DNA from 3 places in the Lelliottia sp. genome. Region 3 is predicted to be linked to each of the others. Evidence: predicted binding sites of a transcription regulator. Region 3 holds the regulator's gene; each other region holds the start of a gene.
The links. Region 3 encodes PurR, which represses purine synthesis genes. Its sites were predicted from a motif close to CANGCAAACGTTTGCNTG; they were not measured.

Region 1 (7,645 bases), on a different contig from region 3:
TGTGTTCCTAAAACATCGCTACAGCTGGAGCTTTAAACGGCCTGCTCCAGGCTAAATGAATCCACACGGAGCTGCGGTTTGAGTCGGTCATTCATGACTTTAATCGCATCACCCAGCTGCATCGTACGCCCGGCAATGATCACGCCGGGCTGTGCAAGCAAACAGAGCGCTGCATTTTCGCCTGGCTCGACCACCAGCAAACTCACCTCTTCCGACGTATCGCTGAGATGTACGCAAGCTGCATCTCCCGTACCCGGCGTCCACGACTGTCCATGAGCCAGAAAATGCCAGCTTTTCGGCATCTGCGGTTTGAGGAAACGAATAGCCACCAGCGCGTTCAATACCAGTTCGGCACGCTGTTCCTTCGTTAGCACGAAGTCGCGGCACTTCTCTTCAAACGAGAAATAAAGGGCGGCATCATCAACACAAAAGCCCGATGGGGCAAAGGCATCAGGAGTCAGCATACGGCGGGCATAGCGAGAACGAAATAACATGCCATTGGCTAAATCGAGCATCATTCGATCGTGCTCTTCACAAAAATACCAACGCCAGTTATCGTCAGGTTTAATTCGCATTTTCCTCTCCCGTCCCTCACATCCTGTACTAAAAATGTCCTGATTATCGCTTCGCTTATAACATCAATAAATAAAAGACCATAATGTCTAAATAAGCAACAATGACGGAATATAAAACAACCAGGGCCGGAAATAAAGCACTGGTTGTCTTATAGAGAGAAAAGTTTAGATATGATTAACGATTTCTTTAATCAATTGAGGGCCTTTAAAAATAAAACCAGAATAGATTTGTACAAGCGTCGCACCCGCAGCCATCTTCTCACGCGCAGCGATGACAGAGTCGATACCACCCACGCCAATAATCGGTAAACGCCCTTTTAATTCTGCAGACAATGCGCGAATAATTTCCGTGCTTTTTAATTGTACCGGACGACCACTTAGCCCACCCATTTCATCCGAATTTTTCATTCCGATGACCAATGAACGATCGAGTGTCGTATTGGTCGCAATAACACCATCGATATTATGGCGAACCAAACTATCGGCAACCTGGATCAATTCTTCTACAGAAAGATCCGGTGCGATCTTTACCGCGACCGGAACATATTTATGGTGAATTGCCTGCAGTTCATTTTGTTTATTTTTAATGGCTGATAACAGATCGTCCAGCGCTTCACCATATTGCAGCGTACGCAAGCCAGGGGTATTTGGCGATGAGATATTCACCGCAATATAACCCGCATAAGCATACACTTTTTCCATACAAATCAGATAGTCATCTTTACCCTGCTCTACCGGCGTATCTTTATTTTTGCCGATATTAATTCCCAGCACGCCGTCAAAATGCGCTTTTTTTACGTTCTCGATCAGATGATCGACGCCGTGATTATTAAAGCCCATTCGATTGATCAACCCTTCGGCTTCAACCAGACGGAACAGTCGCGGTTTGTCGTTACCCGCTTGTGGACGTGGAGTGACGGTGCCGACCTCGATGGAACCAAATCCCATCGCGCCCAGCGCATCAATACACTCGCCGTTCTTGTCCAGGCCAGCAGCCAGACCCAGGGGATTCTTAAATGTCAGCCCCATACATTGAACAGGTTTTTCCTGCACTTTCTGGCGCACCAGCGCTTCCAAAGGTGTGCCTGTGATGCGACGTAACTGCTGGAATGTCAATTCATGAGCGCGCTCGGGATCGAGCTGGAAAAGGGCTTTACGTACGAAGGGGTAATACATGAACTCTCCTGGATTCCGGTGTGCAAACCGGACACGGATTATCAGCGATCGCGGCGTGAAAGGGAATTGACCTGAGGCAAAAAAACGTCTTTCTGCGCAATCGTTTTCCTTTCTGGCGGTTTCTTATGCACTTTCTGGATTTTTAATTCCAGAAAAATCATTTAGTGGAATAACCCCGGAATGTCACACTCCTTAAAATTGTTATCAATGTTAGATAAAAGCAAACAAATAGTTATAAGGAGCATACATGCGCGTCATCACGTTGGCTGGAAGTCCGCGTTTTCCCTCACGTTCCAGTGCCCTGCTGGAATATGCCCGCGAACAGCTGAATTCGCGGGATGTCGAAGTCTGTCACTGGAATCTGCATAACTTTGAGCCTGAAGATTTGTTGTATGCCCGGTTTGAAAGTCCGGCGCTTCAGGCGCTGATTGAGCAACTGAAAGGGGCAGATGGTCTGATTGTAGCGACGCCGATTTACAAAGCCTCGTTTTCCGGCGCGCTAAAAACGCTTCTCGACCTGCTGCCTGAACGCGCGCTGGAGGGAAAAGTCGTCCTTCCGCTGGCAACCGGCGGCACCGTCGCCCATATGCTGGCCGTCGATTATGCCCTCAAGCCGGTGCTCAATGCGTTAAAAGCCCAGGAGATCCTGCACGGCGTGTTCGCGGATGATTCTCAGGTTATCGATTATCAGCATAAGCCGCAGTTCACCCCCAACTTGCATTCGCGTCTTGATAGCGCACTCGAAACGTTCTGGCAGGCATTGCATCGCCGCGATGCTCAAGCCCCGACCTTTGGCCGTCTGAAAGGAGTCGCCCATGTTTAAGCACCTCTTTCGTCTTGGGCTAGCGGGTTTGCTGGCCGTCTCCGCTCTGGCTCATGCGGCGAACTCTGCGCCAGAAAGTTTACGTATCGGCTACCAGAAAGGCAGCATCAGCATGGTGCTGGCAAAGAGTCATCAGCTGCTGGAAAAACGTTATCCGCAGACCCAGTTTTCGTGGATTGAATTCCCGGCTGGCCCGCAAATGCTCGAAGCTCTCAATGTGGGCAGCATTGATTTAGGCAGCACGGGCGATATTCCCCCTATTTTCGCGCAAGCCGCAGGCGCTGATTTGGTCTACGTCGGCGTCGAACCCGCTAAGCCTAAAGCCGAAGTCATTCTGGTGCCTGAAAACAGTCCGATTAAGACCGTAGCGGATCTTAAAGGCCATAAAGTTGCGTTTCAGAAAGGTTCCAGTTCGCACAACCTGCTGCTCCGTGCGCTGCAACAGGCAGGCCTGACGTTCAAGGATATTCAGCCGATCTACTTAAGCCCGGCCGATGCGCGCGCCGCTTTCCAGCAAAATAACGTGGATGCCTGGGCCATTTGGGATCCTTACTATTCTGCGGCTCTGCTGCAGGGTGGCGTTCGCGTTCTGAAAGATGGCGAAACGCTTAAACAGACCGGTTCGTTCTATCTTGCGGCGCGTCCTTATGCCGAAAAGAACGGTGAATTTATTCAAGGTGTGCTGAATACCTTTAGTGAAGCGGATGCGCTCACTCAAAGCCAACGTCAGGAGAGTATCGCCCTGCTCGCAAAAACCATGGGCCTGCCGGAACCGGTGATCGCCAGCTATTTGGATCATCGGCCAATCACCGTGATCAAACCAGTTGATGCCCACACGGTGGTATTACAGCAACAAACCGCGGATCTGTTTTATGAAAACCGTCTGCTTCCGAAAAAGATCGATATTCGCGACCGTATCTGGCAACCCGCTGACAAAGAAGGATCGAAATCATGAGTCTGAATCTGTTCTGGTTTTTACCGACCCACGGTGATGGGCATTATCTTGGTACTGAGGAAGGGGCGCGTCCGGTCGATTACGGCTACCTGCAACAAATCGCGCAAGCCGCAGACAGAATCGGATTCACTGGCGTGCTGATCCCCACTGGCCGCTCCTGCGAAGATGCCTGGCTGGTGGCTGCGGCCATGATCCCGGTCACGCAGCGCCTGAAGTTTTTGGTCGCCCTGCGCCCAAGCGTAGTTTCACCCACCGTTGCTGCACGCCAGGCCGCCACGCTTGACCGACTTTCCAACGGACGTGCGCTGTTTAATCTGGTCACCGGCAGCGACCCAACGGAACTCGCGGGAGACGGCGTCTTCCTTGACCACACCGAACGCTATGAGGCCTCGGCAGAATTCACCCGCGTCTGGCGTCGTCTGCTTGAGGGCGACACCGTCACCTATGAAGGCAAACACATTCGCGTACGTGATGCGAAACTTTATTTCCCGCCCGTGCAGCAGCCGCGCCCTCCTCTTTATTTTGGCGGATCGTCGGACGTTGCACAGGATCTGGCGGCGGAACAGGTCGATCTGTATCTCACCTGGGGCGAACCGCCTGAACAGGTGAAAGAGAAAATTGAACAGGTCCGCGCCAAAGCTGCAGCGCATGGCCGTAAAGTGCGTTTCGGCATCCGTCTGCACGTCATTGTGCGTGAGACGAATCAGGAAGCCTGGCAGGCCGCCGATCGTCTGATTTCACACCTTGATGATGACACTATCGCCAAAGCGCAGGCCGCCCTGGCCAAAACCGATTCAGTGGGCCAGCACCGGATGGCCTCCCTTCACAACGGCAAACGCGAAAATCTCGAAATCAGCCCGAACCTGTGGGCAGGCGTTGGCCTGGTGCGTGGTGGCGCAGGAACCGCGCTAGTGGGTGACGGCCCAACGGTGGCGGCACGCATCAACGAATATGCCGATCTGGGGATCGACAGCTTTATTTTGTCCGGTTATCCGCATCTGGAAGAGGCGTATAAAGTCGGAGAACTGCTGTTCCCGCATCTGGATGTCGCCATCCCGGAAATCCCGCAGCCGCGTCCGCTCCAGGTTCAGGGCGAAGCGGTGGCGAATGAATTTATTCCCCGCAAAACGGCACAGAGCTAACGAGGTCATTATGGCGAATCCATCCCGAAAATGGCTCCTGCGTCTGGCGCCGTGGTTCTTGCCCGTTGGCATCGTGATTATCTGGCAAATCGCGTCGTCTGTGGGCTGGTTGTCGAGTCGCATTCTGCCCTCCCCGGAGGGCGTGGCGGAGGCATTCTGGTCACTCAGTGCCAGCGGTGAACTGTGGCAGCACCTGGCGATCAGCTCCTGGCGTGCAGCGATTGGGTTTTCCATCGGCGGGTCGATTGGGCTGACGCTTGGCCTGATCAGCGGGTTGTCTCGCTGGGGCGAGCGCTTGCTGGATACGTCGATTCAGATGCTGCGTAACGTACCGCATCTGGCGCTGATCCCGCTGGTGATTTTATGGTTCGGCATTGATGAGAGCGCCAAGATTTTCCTCGTCGCGCTCGGCACGTTGTTCCCCATTTATATCAACACCTGGCACGGCATTCGCAACATTGACCGGGGATTAGTGGAGATGGCGCGCAGCTACGGTTTATCGGGCTTTTCTCTGTTCATCCATGTGATTCTGCCGGGTGCCCTGCCGTCGATTATGGTGGGTATACGTTTCGCGCTCGGCCTGATGTGGCTGACGCTGATCGTTGCGGAAACCATCTCCGCCAATTCCGGTATTGGTTACCTGGCGATGAACGCCCGTGAATTTCTGCAAACTGACGTGGTGGTGGTTGCCATCATTCTTTATGCCCTGCTTGGCAAACTCGCTGACGTTAGCGCTCAGTGGCTTGAGCGCAGCTGGCTACGCTGGAATCCGGCCTATTCTTTGAAGGAGGCAAACGCATGAACACGGCTCGCTTAACCCAGGGAACGCCTTTATTGCTCAACGGCGTGACGAGACGCTACGGCGAGAACACGATTCTGAACGCGCTGGATCTGCATATTCCCGCCGGCCAATTTGTTGCTGTGGTCGGGCGCAGCGGCGGAGGTAAAAGTACGCTGCTGCGCTTGCTTGCCGGGCTTGAAACACCAAATGCCGGAGAACTGCTGGCCGGAAATACTCCGCTTACTGAACTCCAGGACGATACGCGCATGATGTTCCAGGATGCTCGTCTGCTGCCCTGGAAAACGGTTATCGACAATGTCGGGCTAGGGCTAAAAGGCCACTGGCGAGACGCTGCGCGGCAAGCGCTGGCATCCGTCGGGCTCGAAAATCGCGCAGGCGAATGGCCAGCGGCGCTTTCGGGCGGACAAAAGCAGCGCGTGGCACTGGCGCGGGCGCTTATTCATCGCCCTGGCTTGCTGCTGCTCGACGAACCACTGGGTGCGCTTGATGCCCTGACGCGTATCGAGATGCAGGATTTGATTGAATCCCTGTGGCAGGCGCACGGTTTTACCGTGCTGCTGGTCACGCATGACGTGAGTGAAGCGGTAGCGATGGCCGATCGGGTATTGTTAATCGAAGACGGGAAAATCGGGCTGGACGTGACGGTCGATATTGCTCGCCCGCGTCGTCTGGGATCGGTCCGGCTGGCAGAACTGGAAGCAGAAGTGCTGGATCGGGTCATGAAGCGGGGAGCAACAGAACGACAGCGCATTCAGGCAAATGCCTGATGCCCTGTCCTGCGGAATCAGGCCAACCATTAAAAACGGCAACCCAGGGTTGCCGTTTTGCTTTTATCGTACCGTCGAGCCTTTTAACATCAGGCCAGCGCTTTGCTGATTTTCTCGAACAGATCGCCCGACAAATTCTCCAGCCCTTTCAACTGCTCCAGCGCTGCTCGCATTTTCTCCTGACGTTTCGCATCGTAGCGTTTCAGGCGAATCAGCGGCTCAATCAGACGCGACGCGACCTGCGGGTTGCGGCTGTTGAGCTCAGTCAGCATCTCCACCATAAACTGATAACCGCTGCCGTCTTCCGCATGGAACGCCGCCGGATTACTCCCGGCGAACGCGCCAATCAGCGAACGGACACGGTTTGGATTGCTCATGGTAAAGGAGCGGTGCTTCAGCAGGTTACGGACGTTGCTCAGCACATCGGCAGACGGGCTGGTGGATTGCAGAATAAACCACTTATCCATCACCAGACCGTCCTGATGCCACTTGTCATCGTACTCTTGCATCAGCGCGTCGCGGCACGGCAGCTCGGCGGCAACGGCGGCACCCAACGCGGCCAGCGCATCGGTCATGTTATCGGCGTCGTGATACTGCTTGCTGACTAACGCATCGGCGAATTCGGTGTCACCAAATGCCAGATAGCGCAGACAGGTATTACGCAGCGAGCGTTTGCCGATATCCGCGTGTTCAACGCGATATTCATCCAGCCTGTTGGCGGTGTAAATCGCCAGGAACTCATCCGCCAGCTCAGTCGCAAGCGTTCTGGTCAGCGCTTCACGCACAGCGGTAATGGCAATCGGATCGATGATATCGAACAGCTCAGCGATTTCATTCGCTGAAGGCAGCGTCAGAATTTCTGCGGCCAGCGCCGGATCGATATGTTCATCAAGCAAAATAGCGCGGAACGCATCGGCAACGTGGACCGGCAACGACAGCGGCTGGCCCTGCTGATGACGATTCACGTTCAGCTTGATATAGGTCGCCAGCAGGCTTTGTGCCGCATCCCAGCGAGAGAAATCGTTGCGCGCATGACGCATCAGGAACGTCAGCTGCTGGTCGCTCCATTTGTATTCCAGTTTTACCGGTGCAGAGAATTCGCACAGCAGTGCCGGAACGGGCTGGAAGTAGACGTTATCAAAGATAAACGTCTGCTCGGCCTGGGTGACGTTCAGAACGTGATGCACCGGATGACCGCCTTTTTGCAGCGGGATCACGTTTCCTTCGTTATCGTAAAGCTCGATACTGAACGGAATATGCAGCGGATGTTTTTCTTCTTGCTCAGCTGTCGGCGGCGTGCGCTGGCTGATGGTCAGCGTGTACTGCTCGGTTTCTGGATTGTAATCGTCTTTCACGGTGACGATCGGCGTCCCGGCCTGGCTGTACCAGCGGCGGAAATGCGACA
Region 2 (7,645 bases), on a different contig from region 3:
CTCAGGCCGGAAGCGAGTGGGGCGTGGTGGTGAGTGCCCAGGGAAATGAGGTAGTAGTTACGCTGTAGTATTGCGTTTTTCCTTTACCCTCACCCTAACCCTCTCCCTAAGGGAGAGGGAATTGTTAGGTGCGGTCTGATGCAGAGAGAGAAGCCGCAGATTGATTCGCTTTTTCCCTTCGCCCTAAGGGAGAGGGGATTGTTAGGCGCGGTCTGATGCAGAGAGGGAAGTCGCAGCTTGATTCGCTTATTCCCTTCGCCCTAAGGGAGAGGGAATCGTTAGGTGCGGTCTGATGCAGAGAGAGAAGTCGCAGCTTGATTCGCTTTTTCCCTTCGCCCTAAGGGAGGTGGAATTGTTAGGCGCGGATTGACGCAGAGAGAGAAATCGCCACGCGATTCGGTTTTCCCCTCTTCCTTAAGGAGAGGGGATTGTTTGGTAGGGTTGACGCTGAAACAACGGCTACGGCTGGCTCCGGTTTTCTCCCTCTCCCTCAGGGAGAGGGCTGGGGTGAGGGTAGAACCGTTGGCTGTGAAATCGTGCTTACCTGGCCCGCCGTCATTTTCTGCTCCACCTTCTGTTTATCCATATTCACCGCGCTCAGCTTGCCGTTCACTGTGGGTTTCAGCGGTGCTTTCGCCTGAATGCTGCCGCTGGCGGTGAGTTGCACGTTGCCGTCACCCGCGATCGGTAATTCAGGCCAGCCCCACTGTTGCAAAATTTTAAACGGTACGCCGCGCCCGTTCAGGCTGACGGTGGTCTGGCGTGGCGGCAATTGCGAAACCGCCGCCGTGGCTTCCAGAATCCCTTTCTCGGTGAATGCACTCAACTCCGTGATGTTCACCGCTGAGGCGTCGGCCGCGAGTGCCAGCGACGGGCGACGCACATCCACGCGGTTAAACGTCGCTGCCGCGCCATTCAATGTGGCATTGCCGCCCCAAATACCCCACTGGCGGTCTTTCGCCAGGCGCAGATTTGCGCCGTAGCCGTCGAGCGACGTGATTTGCCACGGGAACGTCGGGTCGATATCAATCACCAGATTTCGGCTCAGACCGAATTTTTTCAGCGTCACCGCGTTGAGCCATTCCGGGAGCGGGTCCATCCACAGCGTTTTCCAGTTCTGCGGTAGGGTGTATTCCAGGCCTGCCACGGCGACATCATCCAGCACCAGCGCTTTACCGTTACGCAGCCAGTTGCCGGACGTACGCACCATGCCGCCTTCCCAGCGGGAAGTGAACTGACGCAGCGCGATGCCCTGTGGGCCGAACTCCGCATTCAGAATCGGGTCGAAAAGATGCAGCGACCCGTAGATAAACTCGCTGGCGTTCATGGATAAACGCCCTTCCTGCGTCTGCCAGTCGCCTTTGCTCAGCGTCAGGTTGCGCAGACTTAAATCGAGATCGGTGACCGCCCAGTCGGGTCCTTGCAGACGCGCATCGGTGACGTCGAGACGGCCCACCTGCAACGATGGCAGCGTGGTGATCGGGGCAAAGAGATCCAGAAGCGATTTGTCACTTTGCAAGCGAATATCGTTGAGTCGCAGGGTGTCGATAACCCAACCGCCATCAGCGTTGCGCCCCGCAATGCCGGTGAGCGATCCGCGCGCCATATCCGCGCCGATGGTGCTCAGAATCACTTCTTTACCGTTGAGTTCGCCCTGAATGAGCACGTTGCTGGCAGGCACGCCGTTGAGCGTGAGCGATCCGGCGCTCATCTGAATATGCGCTTTTTTACCCAGCACGTTGCCCGCTTCTGGTTGCCATGGGCTTACGCCGCCGGTGACTTTTTGCGCGCTCAGGTCCCACTCGGTATTCGGGCTGTTAAACGCCATATTATTCAATTGCAGCCGGTCGGCCTGGAAAGGTAACGGCGCAGTCTGCGGGGAGAGATTTAACGTGCCGTCGCGCAGCGTGATGGTATCCATATGCAGTGGATCGGTGACTTGTCGGCTGCTCAGGCCGATATCGACAGTTTTGGCAACTAACGTTGCGGGTTTGCCGTCGCGGCCAAAGGTGACGTTTTCCAGAATGATATGTGAAGGCGATGAAAAGCGGTGATCCATCAGGTCGAAGTTAAGCTCGTAATCAGTATTTACCGTGACCCAACTACTGACCTGAGCCGCGCCCCAGCGGGTTTGCACCAGAATATAGAGGGCCAGGATTACGATCAGTACCGCAATCAGAATCCAGATGAGCAGCTTTCCAATAAATTTCATGGTCTTCCATCCCGTCAAACGCACATAAAGGAGTTATGCACGATTTATGCGCAATCCTCAAGGCGGGAATGGTGTATTTAGATTTCACGGCAGGCCGTTAATGCCTGCCGTGAAGGAGAATCAGTTTTTTTCAGGCGGGAAAACGAGGTTCAGAACGATAGCGGTGATACCGCCCGCGGCGATGCCCGAGGAGAGCAGGTTTTTCACCCAATCTGGCGCGAACTGCAGGATCAGCGGCTGCTGAGACACACCCAGGCCGACGGCTAGGGACAGCGCGATAATCATGATTGCGCGGCGGTTCAGCGGCTCACGCGACACGATGCGAACGCCAGATGCCGCGATGGTGCCGAACATCACAAGCGTTGCGCCACCCAGAACCGGTTCCGGAATATGCTGTACAAAACCACTCACTGCCGGGAACAGGCCGAGCACGATCAGCATCAGCGCAACCACAAAGCCCACATAGCGGCTGGCTACGCCGGTCAACTGGATCACGCCGTTGTTCTGGCCGAAGCAGGAGTTCGGGAAAGTATTGAACACCGCCGAGACGAATGAATTCAAACCGTTCGCCAGCACGCCGCCCTTCAGACGCTTCATATAAACCGGGCCAGAAACGGGCTGCTCGGAGACGTCAGAGGTCGCCGTGATATCGCCGATGGTTTCCAGAGAGGTAATCATAAAGACCAGCATCAGCGGCAGGAGCAGGTTCCAGTCGATGCCCAGGCCGTAATAGAGCGGCGTCGGCACCATAATCATTGGGCTGTGAGTTGGCGCGGTATTTTCCGGCAACATGCCCAGCGCCCACGCCATTAAATACCCGGCGGCCATGGCGATCACCAGGGAAGCCACGCGCAGATACGGGTTACGCTGACGGTTGAGCAGAATAATGATGGCCAGCACAACGCCCGCCAGCAGCAGGTTTTTCGGTGCGCCAAAGGTGTTATCGCTCATCGCCGCGTAGCCGCCACCGATGGACGTCAGGCCCACCTGAATCAACGACAGGCCGATAATCATCACCACCACGCCGGAAACCAGCGGTGTAATAACGCGGCGCGCCATGTGCAGCACGCGGGAGATAACCATTTCCGTGCAGCTTGCCAGCATCAGCGTGCCGAACAGCGCCGCCATCATCGTTGGCACATCTGCGCCGCCGGTTTTGAGTGCCGTTCCGCCCATAATCAGCGGTGCAACAAAGTTAAAGCTGGTGCCCTGGATTGAGAGCAAACCCGATCCCACCGGACCCCAGGCTTTGATCTGAATAATCGACGCCACACCGGAGGCGAAGAGGGACATGCTGATGATGTGCTGGGTATCCTGCGCCGGTAGCCCAAGCGCCTGACAAATCAGCAGCGCCGGGGTGATCACCGCCACAAACATGGCCAGCAGATGCTGACAGGCGGCGAACAGAGTCTGCGCCAGCGGGGGGCGGTCTTCGAGGCGGTAGATTAATTCACTGTTATGCTGAATCTGCGCAATCGGTTGCGCATCTTGAGACTCTATGGCGTTAGCGGACATCGGTGGCAATCCCACGGTGGAAAAGCGGGCATTTTATCTGACCAGATGGTAAAAGCAAACGGTTGCGAGCGAAAAAAGAAACAGGTTTAGCCGGTAAGCGTTTTGCGTGAGATCTGACGACGAATAAGGGTTATCTGCGCATCAACGCGATGTGCGAAGAATGAATCTGAGGCAGAAGTGTGGTTTCAGTGGGCAAAAAAACCATCCGAAGATGGTCTTGAGGGATGACAGACGTTCGACTTCGATAGTCACCGCAGTGTTGATGTTACCCACTGCGTCCTGACCTTTGAGCTGGACCATCTGCAGGGCAAAAACGGTGTCAGTGGTAGCCGGTAACAACCCGGTGTTCACTTCCACAGGCTTGTTATCCGCATCAAAAATGCCGATTGCGACGCCTTTAGCGGCCGTCGCGTCAGTCAGGCTGTTTGCCAGCGCGGTACCGTCGGCGTTATCCGCCGTGCCGGAGAAGCGATAGGCAATTTTGCCCTGAGCAACCATTGCCGTGCATTGATCGCCACCTTCAATTGACATGTGAATATTCACAGGGCTAGTGGCGTTATCGTCTTGCATCTTCAATGATCACGGGTATATAACCGATCCTGTCAGGGACAGTGGATTAAAGATAATTGAGTTTAATCACCAGCAGAGCTTCAGCCTTACCGGGCATAACAGGCCCCTCCGTTCGTGCATAGCTTACACTGACGGGTAGCGGGTATGACTGACCGTTTGCTGCAAAATCCATAATATTGACCGGCTGCCCAATTGGTAGCGGGTTGCTTTGATACCACAATTGCAACCCTATCCCGGTTGCGCTACCCGGCACATCCTTTAATTGCAAAATCCCCCGGGCGGTATCCCATGCACGTCCGAATACTGTCATCGACACATTATTCACATTCCCGGAACACTGAAGCGAAATGCCCAGTGGGGCAGAGTTCATGCGTTTTGCACTTAACAATTTATCTGGCTGGGTATGAGGCAAAGCGACAATCTGCTGTTCCAGGTTGAGATCACAATGGGCATCAGGAAGATGCCCACGCAGGGCCATTCTGACCATACTTTTTTGCTGACCCTGGGCGTCATAGAACGTCAGTAACTGTGGCGCCTGCCAGGTCACTACGCCGCCTGGAGCAACTTCTGCCATCTTGATCAGTTCGATTTTCAGTAACACATCACTGGCGCGCAGCGTTTTGTCGGCCGCTAACGGACCCTGAACCTGACTGTTTAACGGTTTCCATGCGTTAAACCCGGCGTGGCGGATAAAGAAGCTGACGCGGATGCCAATGCCTGGCATGCTGGTTTCATACACATGATCCCCGGTCATTGTTCCTGTCATCAGGCCGTTCACGGTAACAGGCCGATTTTCACCGGGTTTACCACACAGCAACTCTGCGTCGTTATGCGCCAGATTGCCCAGTATGCCGCGTTTGACATACAAGGTACTGCCAACGGGGGCGGTTTCTATATCCTTTTGGAGCACCGCATCCATGTCGATGGAGAGCACCCCGGCGGTATTGTCATTACAGCAATGGCCGTACGTCGAAAAAATACACAGGCCAAGGGCAAGTAAATGGGGAAAAATAGATTTCAGGCTCATCGCGCGCATCCTTAATGGCATTCCAGCGTGATCATGGTGACAAGCATCTCTGCCGTCTCTTCAGACAGTTTGAAAGGCGCACGGCAGCTTTGATTATTTTCAAGCGAGACCCGTAATTCGCCCTCTTCCTGAGCGCCATCAAAATAGACAACGCCCTGGTCGCCAACGAAAAAGCGGCCCGGCGAACCCTCCAGCGTAACCATTGAACCAAACGGCAGCGCTATACCATTTGTGGTAAGCGTTGCCATAACCTTGCGGCCTGAAGTGGCTTCAAACTGCGCCAGCACGATGGCATCTTTCGTCGGTACGACGGTGGTGGAGATGCTTTTCAGCGTCACATGGCGGTCAACTTTGTGAGGATCGAATTGGATCTGCTCTCGGCTGTAAGGTGAAATATCTGGAACGGCGGTATAACCGCGCCAGTCGGTACTGAGATTTTTTCCGTTGGTTAAACCGGTGTGCGCAGCGCCAGGGGCACTGACCAGCGCCTGCGCGCCTTGTGCATAAGGGGCAAACGTCAGGCCGTGACGGTGCAGGATCATGCCGCCGTTCATACCCCAGGTGACTTGTTTGCGGTCAGGATCCTGGTTGTAAGCGACAGTCGCGTTGCCCATCCGTCCGTCATATCCCAGATTGAGGCTGCCGTTGTCGCCGCTGGTGCCGCCATCTTTTTTGTCATAACCCATTTTTACGCCATAGTTCAGTGCATTGGCGTCAAGAAGATAACCCGTCACGCCAAGTGACTGAGATACATCTTTTTTAAGGTTTCCGTTGGCCATATACGTTACTGACGGCCTGGAGAGGAAATCACTAAATGTACCCGACACGCTCAGGGTCACCTGTTTGTCCCAGTCGCTATCACTCCGGTCTTTAGACATGTTGAACCCCAGTGACAGGCTGTATTTATCAATCTGCAAATTCAGCCCCGTCTGGTACATCTTATTGCTGTTGTCGTTCTGATAGCGGGTATTGTTCGCCGACAGGTAAAATGAGCGCCCGGCACCCATATTCTGGTTTATCGACAGTGATGTCTGGCTGGATAACGTGCTGTCATCGTCGTTGTTGCCATCATTTTCCATTTTCAGTGAATCTGCCAGCGAGCGGAAACTACCGGAATAACGGCGATCGGTAAGCTGGATAGTGGTATCCGTCGGCGTAATGTAATTGGCATAGGAGAGGCGAAGGCTATTCCCCTGGCTGGCCGATTGCTGGCGGCTTGCTGCCCGGGATTTCTCAAAGGTGATATCTTCTGACAAGGCCCCTGCCAACCCTAAATCAAGCCCAAGCCCGAGGTTCAAGGCGTGATAGCGATCGGTGCTCATGGCTCCGCTTAGCAGCGTCATATTGTAGGGTAGTCCATATGCCAGCGTCGCCTGGGCAACATCCGGCGATGACACGGAGTTTGTACCCTCGTCAGCGGAATAACGGCCTAAAGCGAGATTGTATTTGATCTGCTTCGCACGCAGCAGCGTAGGGACCGAAGCGTATGCCTGGACATAATGGGTTTCCGAACCATCTGCTTCTGTGATGGTAACGTCGAGGTTGCCTCCGGTTGAAACCGGGGTGAGCTGGTTGATAGCAAAGGGACCAGGAGGAACATTGGTTTGATAAATAATATTGTCGTGATCGCGAATGGTCACTTTGGCATTGCTCTTCGCAATACCGCGCACAGTCGGCGCAAACCCTGACATATTGCCAGGATACATATCCATGTCGGTTGCAAGCTGTACGCCATTGATGCGCACGCTGTCAAAGGTGTCGCCACCGGTAAAAGTATCACCCATGACCAATTCCCCTTTCAGAGCGGCGATGGCGCGTTCAACATAGGTACTATTACTGCTCCACTTCGCAGACTTTCCTTCCTCCGAAGACACAGAGCCGTTATTACGTAACCGCCACGCGCCGAGGTTGATACCATTCATCAGGTTTGCGAAGGTTTCCGACCCCGTGCCACTGTGGCCTGCAATATCGCGAGACCCGGATATTTGGTATTCCGTCATCAGGGCAGGGATCCCTTCGTCCCACTCGTCTGCTGGCACCTCGTCATCGCTAATTTGCAATAGCATGGCCTGGGGAATAGTAATCGAGACCTTCATTTGGGCCTGATTGAAATGGGATTCGGCCTGTTCAATCGCTTTTGCCAGCGTTACACATTCAGCATGATCAAAATCAGAGTCGTTAAGCGTTACGCCCTGAGCCGAGAAGTCCACCCCAATACTCTTATAATCTTTATACGTCAGGCACGGGGTTGCATTTCCCTTCACATCTTTAGCTAAGAACAAATCTCGGGCACCAAACTCTTTATCATTAACCTTCAGCCT
Region 3 (7,645 bases):
CACCAATCAATACCAACATTGCCGTCACAAAGAACGGTGTGGCATGCGTGATGTCGTGCAGCACGGGTGAAATATAGGTATAGAGCGTAAACATGGCTCCAGCGCCCAGCACCGTCGTCAACAGCGCTGACAGCACCTGCGGGCGGAGCAGAACCGACAGCTCTTTGCGTACGTCCGGACGCTCGCCTGCCCCACCTTTCGGCAACGAGAAGAACAGCGCGATCATCGCCACGACACCCAGCATCGCTGTGGCGAGGAACGACATACGCCAGCCGATGACTTCACCCAGCCAGGTCGCCGCCGGCACGCCGCCAATATTCGCTATCGTGAGCCCCATAAACATCGTGGCGACCGCGCTGGCCTGCTTGTGCTTAGGCACTACGCTCGCGGCCACCACCGACCCCAGGCCAAAGAATGCGCCATGATTGAGGCTGGTCAAAATGCGCGACAACAGGAGGGTGGTGTAGTCCGGAGAGAGTGCCGAAAGCACATTCCCCAATGTGAAAATGGCCATCAGGAAAATAAGCGCATTTCGACGCGCGCGATGCGAAAGCAGTAACGTCATCAAAGGCGCACCGATCATCACGCCAATGGCATAAGCACTGATCAGCATTCCCGCCGCAGGAATAGAAACATCCATCCCTTTAGCAATAACCGGTAGCAGCCCCATTGGGGAGAACTCGGTGGTGCCAATCCCAAATGCGCCAATCGCGAGGGCCAGCAGTGGAAAATTGATTTTCATTCATTAACTCCGGAAACCGTGTCATTACGCGACACAGAAAAAACATGTCGAAAGCATGACAGCAATCACAAAAAATGAGAAGTTAACAAATTGGCAAAAGATTATTGTCGGGAGAGTAACAATCGAAGGAAGAAAACGAGGGAGAAGGCTCTCCCCCGCCTGAATCAGTGCAGAATAGCCGTAAAACTTGCCGCAACAATCAAACCCAGCACGATAATCGTGGTCGTTAACGAAAACTTAAGATCGGTATTCATCAATTTTTCTCCTTTTAATCCCCACATGAAAAGTGAGCTTGCTCATTTTTACACAGTTTCGCTCAAAAATCTTCCTCGATTTAGGCTCATAACCGTTTTTGCGCTTCCCCTTTTCATCAAGATAGGACAAAATTCCACGCTAAATTTATAAGCGTACCGGCCACTGACCCCCTCCTGACGTCCTGTGTCGTTTTCCCGGCGTATCGCAATTCAATTTGCGAGATTAGGGTGAGAGAAGGCAAACGTTTACCTCTCAATTTATCAGGAGCTTAGGATATGGTCTGGAGTGACAGCTAATGGCAACAATTAAAGATGTAGCGAAACGCGCAAACGTTTCCACTACAACCGTATCACATGTAATTAACAAAACCCGTTTCGTGGCGGAAGAGACGCGCAACGCCGTTTGGGCCGCAATCAAAGAATTGCACTACTCCCCTAGCGCCGTGGCTCGCAGCTTGAAAGTAAATCACACCAAGTCGATTGGTCTGCTGGCGACCAGCAGCGAAGCCGCCTATTTCGCCGAAATTATCGAGGCAGTAGAAAAAAACTGCTTCCAGAAAGGCTATACCCTGATTCTGGGAAATGCCTGGAACAGCCAGGAAAAACAGCGCGCTTACCTGTCGATGTTGGCGCAAAAGCGCGTCGATGGCCTGTTGGTCATGTGTTCTGAATACCCTGAATCCGTGCTGTCGATGCTGGAAGAGTACCGTCATATCCCGATGGTGGTGATGGATTGGGGCGATACGCGCGCTGATTTTACCGATTCCGTCAACGATAACGCCTTTGAAGGCGGGTACATGGCTGGCCGTTACCTGATTGAACGCGGTCATCGCGAGATTGGTGTCATCCCCGGTCCGCTGGAGCGTAATACCGGTGCAGGCCGCCTGGCGGGCTTTATGAAAGCCATGGAAGAAGCGCTGATTACCGTTCCGGAAAACTGGATTGTCCAGGGTGACTTTGAACCGGAATCAGGCTACCGCGCAATGCAGCAGATCGTTTCGCAGCCGCATCGTCCGACTGCCGTATTCTGTGGCGGTGATATTATGGCAATGGGCGCGCTTTGCGCCGCCGATGAGCTTGGTTTGCGCGTCCCGCAGGATATTTCCGTGATCGGGTATGATAACGTGCGCAACGCTCGCTACTTTACTCCCGCGCTGACGACGATTCACCAGCCGAAAGACTCTTTGGGTGAAACGGCATTCAACATGCTGATGGATCGTATCGTCAGCAAACGTGAAGAGTCTCAATCAATTGAAGTCCATCCGCGCCTGATTGAACGTCGCTCCGTCGCTGACGGTCCGTTCCGCGATTACCGTCGTTAATCGTTTCTACGGGGCCGGTTATTCCGGCTCCCGTAACCACTCTCTGTTCAACGTTTCGCTATCCCCCAAATAATCCAGCAGCCAGGCCAGCGCAGGAGACATATCGTTTTGCTGCCATGTCAGGCAGCAGGCCGCATCCGGGAACGGATTTTCAAGCTCAAGCGCCACCCATTCTCCGCGATCAATCCGTGGACGCGCGAAATGTACGGGCACCATCCCCACACACAGCCCAGCCGACAAACAGGTTGCCGATGATTCCCAGTCTGGCGCGACGACCCGCCGCTGGTTATCAAGCAGCCAGGTGATGCGTTTTGGCAGCGAGCGCGACGTATCCTCCATCACCAGCGACGGCCAGTTGCGCAACACGTCGTCACTCAGCGGCCCGTCCATCGCAGCCAGAGGATGATCGCTTGCCACCACGCAGCTCCAGCTCAGCGTTCCCATATCCCTAAAGGCGTAACGCCCCCCGACGGGAATGGCCTGCGTCGCGCCGATCGCCATCTCCACCCTGCCGTCCGATAGCGCATCCCATACGCCATTAAACACTTCCTGGGACACGCGAAGTTCTACATCTGAGAAATGCCGGTAGAAATCAACCACCATCTGCCGCGTCCGTTCAGGTTTTACGATGTTATCCACCGCAATAGAAAGATGACCGCGCCAGCCATTGGCAATCTGCTGGCACTGTTCACGCGTGATCATCATTTTTTTGATAACAGATCGGCCTTCTTTCAAAAACCATACGCCAGCGGGGGTCAGAACGACATCGCGATGACGGCGTTCGAACAGCGGTACCGCCAGCCACTCCTCCATCTGACGCACCGTATAGCTTACGGCAGAAGGTACGCGATGCAGTTCCTGCGCGGCTCCGCTAAAGCTGCCATTTCGGGCGACAGCATCCACGACTTCTAAAGAATATTCAGACCACATTTTTTGCCTGCAAAATTTTTGAACGCAACCGCCAAATATTAGCGTTTCACAAGCCAGATTGCACTCCCTACAATCTGCGCCAATGTACACCTGCTTTCATTAGGAAATAACAATGCAACCCAACAAAGGATTCTTAGTCTGGCTCGGCGGTTTGAGCGTGCTGGGCTTTTTGGCTACCGACATGTATCTGCCGGCGTTTGCCGCGATGCAGCAAGATTTGCAGACACCTGCTGCCGCGATCAGCGCCAGCCTCAGCGTATTCCTGGCCGGTTTTGCGCTTGCACAACTGTTGTGGGGACCGCTCTCTGACCGTTATGGTCGCAAGCCTATTCTTCTTCTTGGCTTAACTATTTTTGCGCTGGGTTGTCTGGGCATGCTGTGGGTGCGCGATGCAACCTGGCTGCTGGTACTGCGCTTTGTACAGGCGTTTGGCGTGTGTGCTGCTGCCGTGACCTGGCAGGCGCTGGTCACCGACTATTATCCCGCATCGCGCGTTAACCGCATTTTTGCGACCATCATGCCGCTCGTGGGGCTTTCGCCGGCCCTGGCTCCGCTGATCGGGAGCTGGATTCTGGTGCATTTTGACTGGCAGGCGATCTTTGCCACGCTGTTTATCATCACCCTGGTTCTGATGCTGCCCGCTTTTGCGCTCAAACCCGCTCAAGCCAAACCAGTCGAGAACAATGCGGCTCGCGTCACCTTTATGTCACTGCTGCGTTCCCGCGCTTATCGCGGAAATGTGCTGATTTACGCGGCCTGTTCCGCCAGCTTCTTTGCCTGGCTCACCGGGTCACCGTTCATTTTGCACGACATGGGTTACACCCCTGCAGTGATTGGCCTGAGCTACGTGCCGCAGACCATCGCTTTCCTGGTCGGTGGTTATGGCTGTCGCGCAGCGCTGCAAAAATGGGAGGGTCAAAAGATGCTGCCCTGGCTGCTGGTGCTGTACGCCCTGAGCGTCATCGGCACCTGGGCTGTCGGGTTTATTCCAAACGTCGGCCTGGCTGAAATCTTAATCCCGTTCTGCGTGATGGCCGTCGCTAACGGTGCTATCTATCCGATCGTGGTTGCCCAGGCGTTGCGTCCGTTCCCTCATGCGACAGGTCGTGCTGCGGCGTTACAAAACACGCTGCAACTGGGTCTGTGTTTCCTCTCAAGCCTGATTGTCTCGGCGTTGATCGCCACGCCGCTGATGACGACCACCAGCGTGATGCTGGTGACGGTCGCGCTTGCTGCACTCGGTTATCGCATGCAAGTTTCGGCAACTGAAAACACGCCAAATGGAACGCCGATAGAATCGTCGCAAGCATCGTCGTGAACGTAATTATGTGATTTATGCGTGATTAGGCTGCTAACAACTTTCAGTTGAATGCGTAATTTTTGAAGCCTATACTAAATTTGGTTCATATAAATACGATAAATACTCTCTGTTAACGGGAGCCGGAGTGCTCCCGTTTTACCATGGAAGGCTTTTCGGCAAGGGTTATCTCCCTTCCTCTGTTCTACGTCGGATACTAGCCTTACGGATAATTCCGTGAGACTTCTCACAAACCATAAAAAGCGGCTACGCTGTTTGAAGGTTCTGATCACATCAGGTGATGGAGAAGCTATGAGTTCATCGTGCATAGAAGAAGTCAGCCTTCGGGACGACAATTGGTCCCGAATCGTCAGTGAGTTATTGAGTCGTGCGGGCATTACCGTCAACGGGCCTGCCCCTTCTGATATCCAGGTCAAACATCCCGATTTTTTTAAGCGCGTGTTACAGGAGGGCTCCCTCGGATTGGGCGAAAGCTTTATGGACGGCTGGTGGGAATGTGAGCGGCTGGATGTTTTTTTCAACAACGTCCTGCGCGCCGGCCTTGATAGTCAGCTCCCTCATCACCTGAGAGACACTTTACGCATCGCCTCCGCACGCCTGTTTAATCTGCAAAGTAAAAAGCGCGCATGGATTGTCGGGAAGGAACATTACGACCTCGGCAATGACCTGTTCACGCGTATGCTGGACCCCTTGATGCAGTATTCTTGCGCTTACTGGAAAGATGCCTCAACGCTCGAGGAGGCTCAGTTGGCCAAACTCCACCTCATCTGCGAGAAACTACAGTTACAACCCGGCATGCGCGTGCTGGACATTGGCTGCGGCTGGGGGGGACTGGCGTATTACATGGCCAAAAATTACGGTGTCAGCGTGGTGGGCGTGACCATTTCCGCCGAACAGCAAAAAATGGCTCAGGTCCGCTGCGAGGGTCTGGACGTGACTATTTTGTTGCAGGATTACCGAGACCTCCACGATCAGTTTGATCGCATCGTCTCTGTTGGGATGTTTGAACACGTCGGGCCCAAAAATTACGATACCTATTTCAGCGTCACCGATCGCAATCTCAAGCCAGACGGCGTTTTCCTACTCCACACAATCGGTTCCAAAAAAACGGACCATACAGTCGACCCGTGGATCAATAAGTACATTTTCCCGAATGGCTGTCTCCCTTCGGTCCGCCAGATTGCGAAAGCCAGCGAGCCTTTTTACGTGATGGAAGACTGGCATAATTTTGGCGCAGATTACGATACCACCTTGATGGCCTGGCATACGCGTTTTCAGGCCTCCTGGCCTGACATTGCCGATAACTATTCAGATCGTTTCAGGCGGATGTTTAGTTATTATTTGAACGCTTGTGCGGGGGCATTTCGCGCCCGCGATATCCAGCTGTGGCAGGTGGTATTTAGCAGAGGTGTGGAGCACGGCCTGCGCGTACCGCGATAGTTATTACGCGTCATAGAACACAATAAAAAATCCGGAAACGATGACCATTCCCGGATTTTTTTTGCCATATGAACGGTGAGTTTATTGCCCCTCAGCCGTTCATACCGGCCAACAAGACTTTAACCGACCGGCCATAAAAGCATTAGCTGAAGAGGCGTAAAATATAATCCAAAATAAGGGAAGGAATGGTGAAGTCCGGGTCAGCAAATGTGACGCCGTGAGCGCCCAGCTGAGAGAAAATCGGCAGCGTCAGCGCGGGCAAAACGCATAACAGCAAACCGTTAATTCCGCTGGCAATCACTGCCCCTCGGAAACCACCGGTTGCGTTACCAAAGATAGCCGCCGCGCCCCCCGTAATAAAGCTTGCCATGATGCCTGGTACAATAATAGGAAGACCAATGACCGGGAAAATTAAGATACAAACCAGTTCAACAATAAAGCTTATCAGGAAACCGATTAACGTTGCGTTTGGCGCTTTGGTAAACAGCACCATGACATCAACGGCAGGCACAGCACCTGGGGCGAACACGCGAGCAAAGCCTTTAAAGGCGGGAACAATTTCGGCAGTAAACAGATTCACACCCGCTTTAGCCAGATAGAGACCGCAGGCAAAAATAGCGGATTGCTCAAGAATGAAAATAACAACGTTTTTATCGCCTGCGCCTGGGCCGTAAACCATCGTCATAGCGTCTTTGACTTGAGGTTGGGTCGCAAATAAACAAGAGATAAGCAGTAAAACCAGCATGGTTAATAGCGTGGCGATATTCGGCTCACGAATAAAATCAAATTTATTACTGATTTTCAGATGTTCAGTATCAGTACTTTTGTTACCAAACCATTTCCCCATGTATGAGCCAATAATATAAGATGAGATGGCCGCATGGGAAATGGCATACTCATCCGAACCGATAATTTCACGGCTAAAGCGGTTAAGGATAAAGGGTGACACCGCCATGTAAGTCCCGATCAGCCCTGAACATATAATCACCATTTGGTAATTACTAAATCCAAATTGCATTAATACCGCAGTGAGCGCGAAGGCCATAAATAAGACGAGATGCAGGGAAAGATAAATAAACTTGAAGCGTGTGAATCGCGCCAAAATAATATTAAGAATCATCGAAAACAGAAGAATAAGCGCCGCTGTCGCCCCTAATTTATCAATTGTTGCGGCCATAATCGCTTCATTGCTGGGAACCACACCCACGATATCAAAAGCTTTTGAGAACAGTGAACTGAACGCTGTCAGCACTTTCATTAAAATGCTGCCGCCCACTTTTATCATTGTAAAGCCAATAAAAGAAAGCGCCGTCCCGGTTATCAGTCTTGATACCGATGCCTTTTGGAATAACAAACCAAGAAATGCCACAATCGCTATTATTACGGCGGGCGTTTTCACTAACCCTAATAGTATATCCATTATCGTATCCCAGTCAGATATTTTATGCTCATGGCGAGCGTTTTATAAGAAACTCAAATCGCCAGCATACTAGCACTACTCCCAACGGGTTAACTGATAACTAAATCACAAAAGAAACGCAGTTAACTTTAAATTAAAATAATGTTTCATTTTAATTGTTATGGATAGGTTTCCAAACCAAGGAATAGCGTTATGATTTTGTAACTGCCATTCTAGTCA

Region 1: the regulator PurR is predicted to act here: its motif matches at 1,845-1,862, upstream of pyrD (quinone-dependent dihydroorotate dehydrogenase).
Region 2: the regulator PurR is predicted to act here: its motif matches at 3,779-3,796, upstream of ACKI5T_RS16555 (NCS2 family protein).

Annotation. Positions count from the first base shown of each region.
Region 1 covers NZ_JAZQNX010000008.1:388,556-396,200, reverse strand. The annotation lists gene ACKI5T_RS06625 (YcbX family protein) at 1-36, shown strand, start outside; gene zapC (cell division protein ZapC) at 33-575, opposite strand; gene pyrD (quinone-dependent dihydroorotate dehydrogenase) at 741-1,751, opposite strand; gene ssuE (NADPH-dependent FMN reductase) at 1,999-2,574, shown strand; gene ACKI5T_RS06605 (sulfonate ABC transporter substrate-binding protein) at 2,567-3,529, shown strand; gene ssuD (FMNH2-dependent alkanesulfonate monooxygenase) at 3,526-4,671, shown strand; gene ssuC (aliphatic sulfonate ABC transporter permease SsuC) at 4,682-5,473, shown strand; gene ssuB (aliphatic sulfonates ABC transporter ATP-binding protein) at 5,470-6,240, shown strand; gene pepN (aminopeptidase N) at 6,330-7,645, opposite strand, start outside.
Region 2 covers NZ_JAZQNX010000034.1:4,044-11,688, forward strand. The annotation lists gene yicI (alpha-xylosidase) at 1-68, shown strand, start outside; gene ACKI5T_RS16550 (AsmA family protein) at 491-2,212, opposite strand; gene ACKI5T_RS16555 (NCS2 family protein) at 2,333-3,727, opposite strand; gene ACKI5T_RS16560 (fimbrial protein) at 3,869-4,258, opposite strand; gene ACKI5T_RS16565 (fimbrial protein) at 4,344-5,324, opposite strand; gene ACKI5T_RS16570 (fimbria/pilus outer membrane usher protein) at 5,336-7,645, opposite strand, start outside.
Region 3 covers NZ_JAZQNX010000001.1:174,855-182,499, forward strand. The annotation lists gene ACKI5T_RS00925 (MFS transporter) at 1-742, opposite strand, end outside; gene ACKI5T_RS00930 (YnhF family membrane protein) at 907-996, opposite strand; gene purR (HTH-type transcriptional repressor PurR) at 1,293-2,318, shown strand; gene punR (DNA-binding transcriptional activator PunR) at 2,337-3,248, opposite strand; gene punC (purine nucleoside transporter PunC) at 3,361-4,566, shown strand; gene cfa (cyclopropane fatty acyl phospholipid synthase) at 4,858-6,006, shown strand; gene ACKI5T_RS00955 (PTS ascorbate transporter subunit IIC) at 6,149-7,426, opposite strand.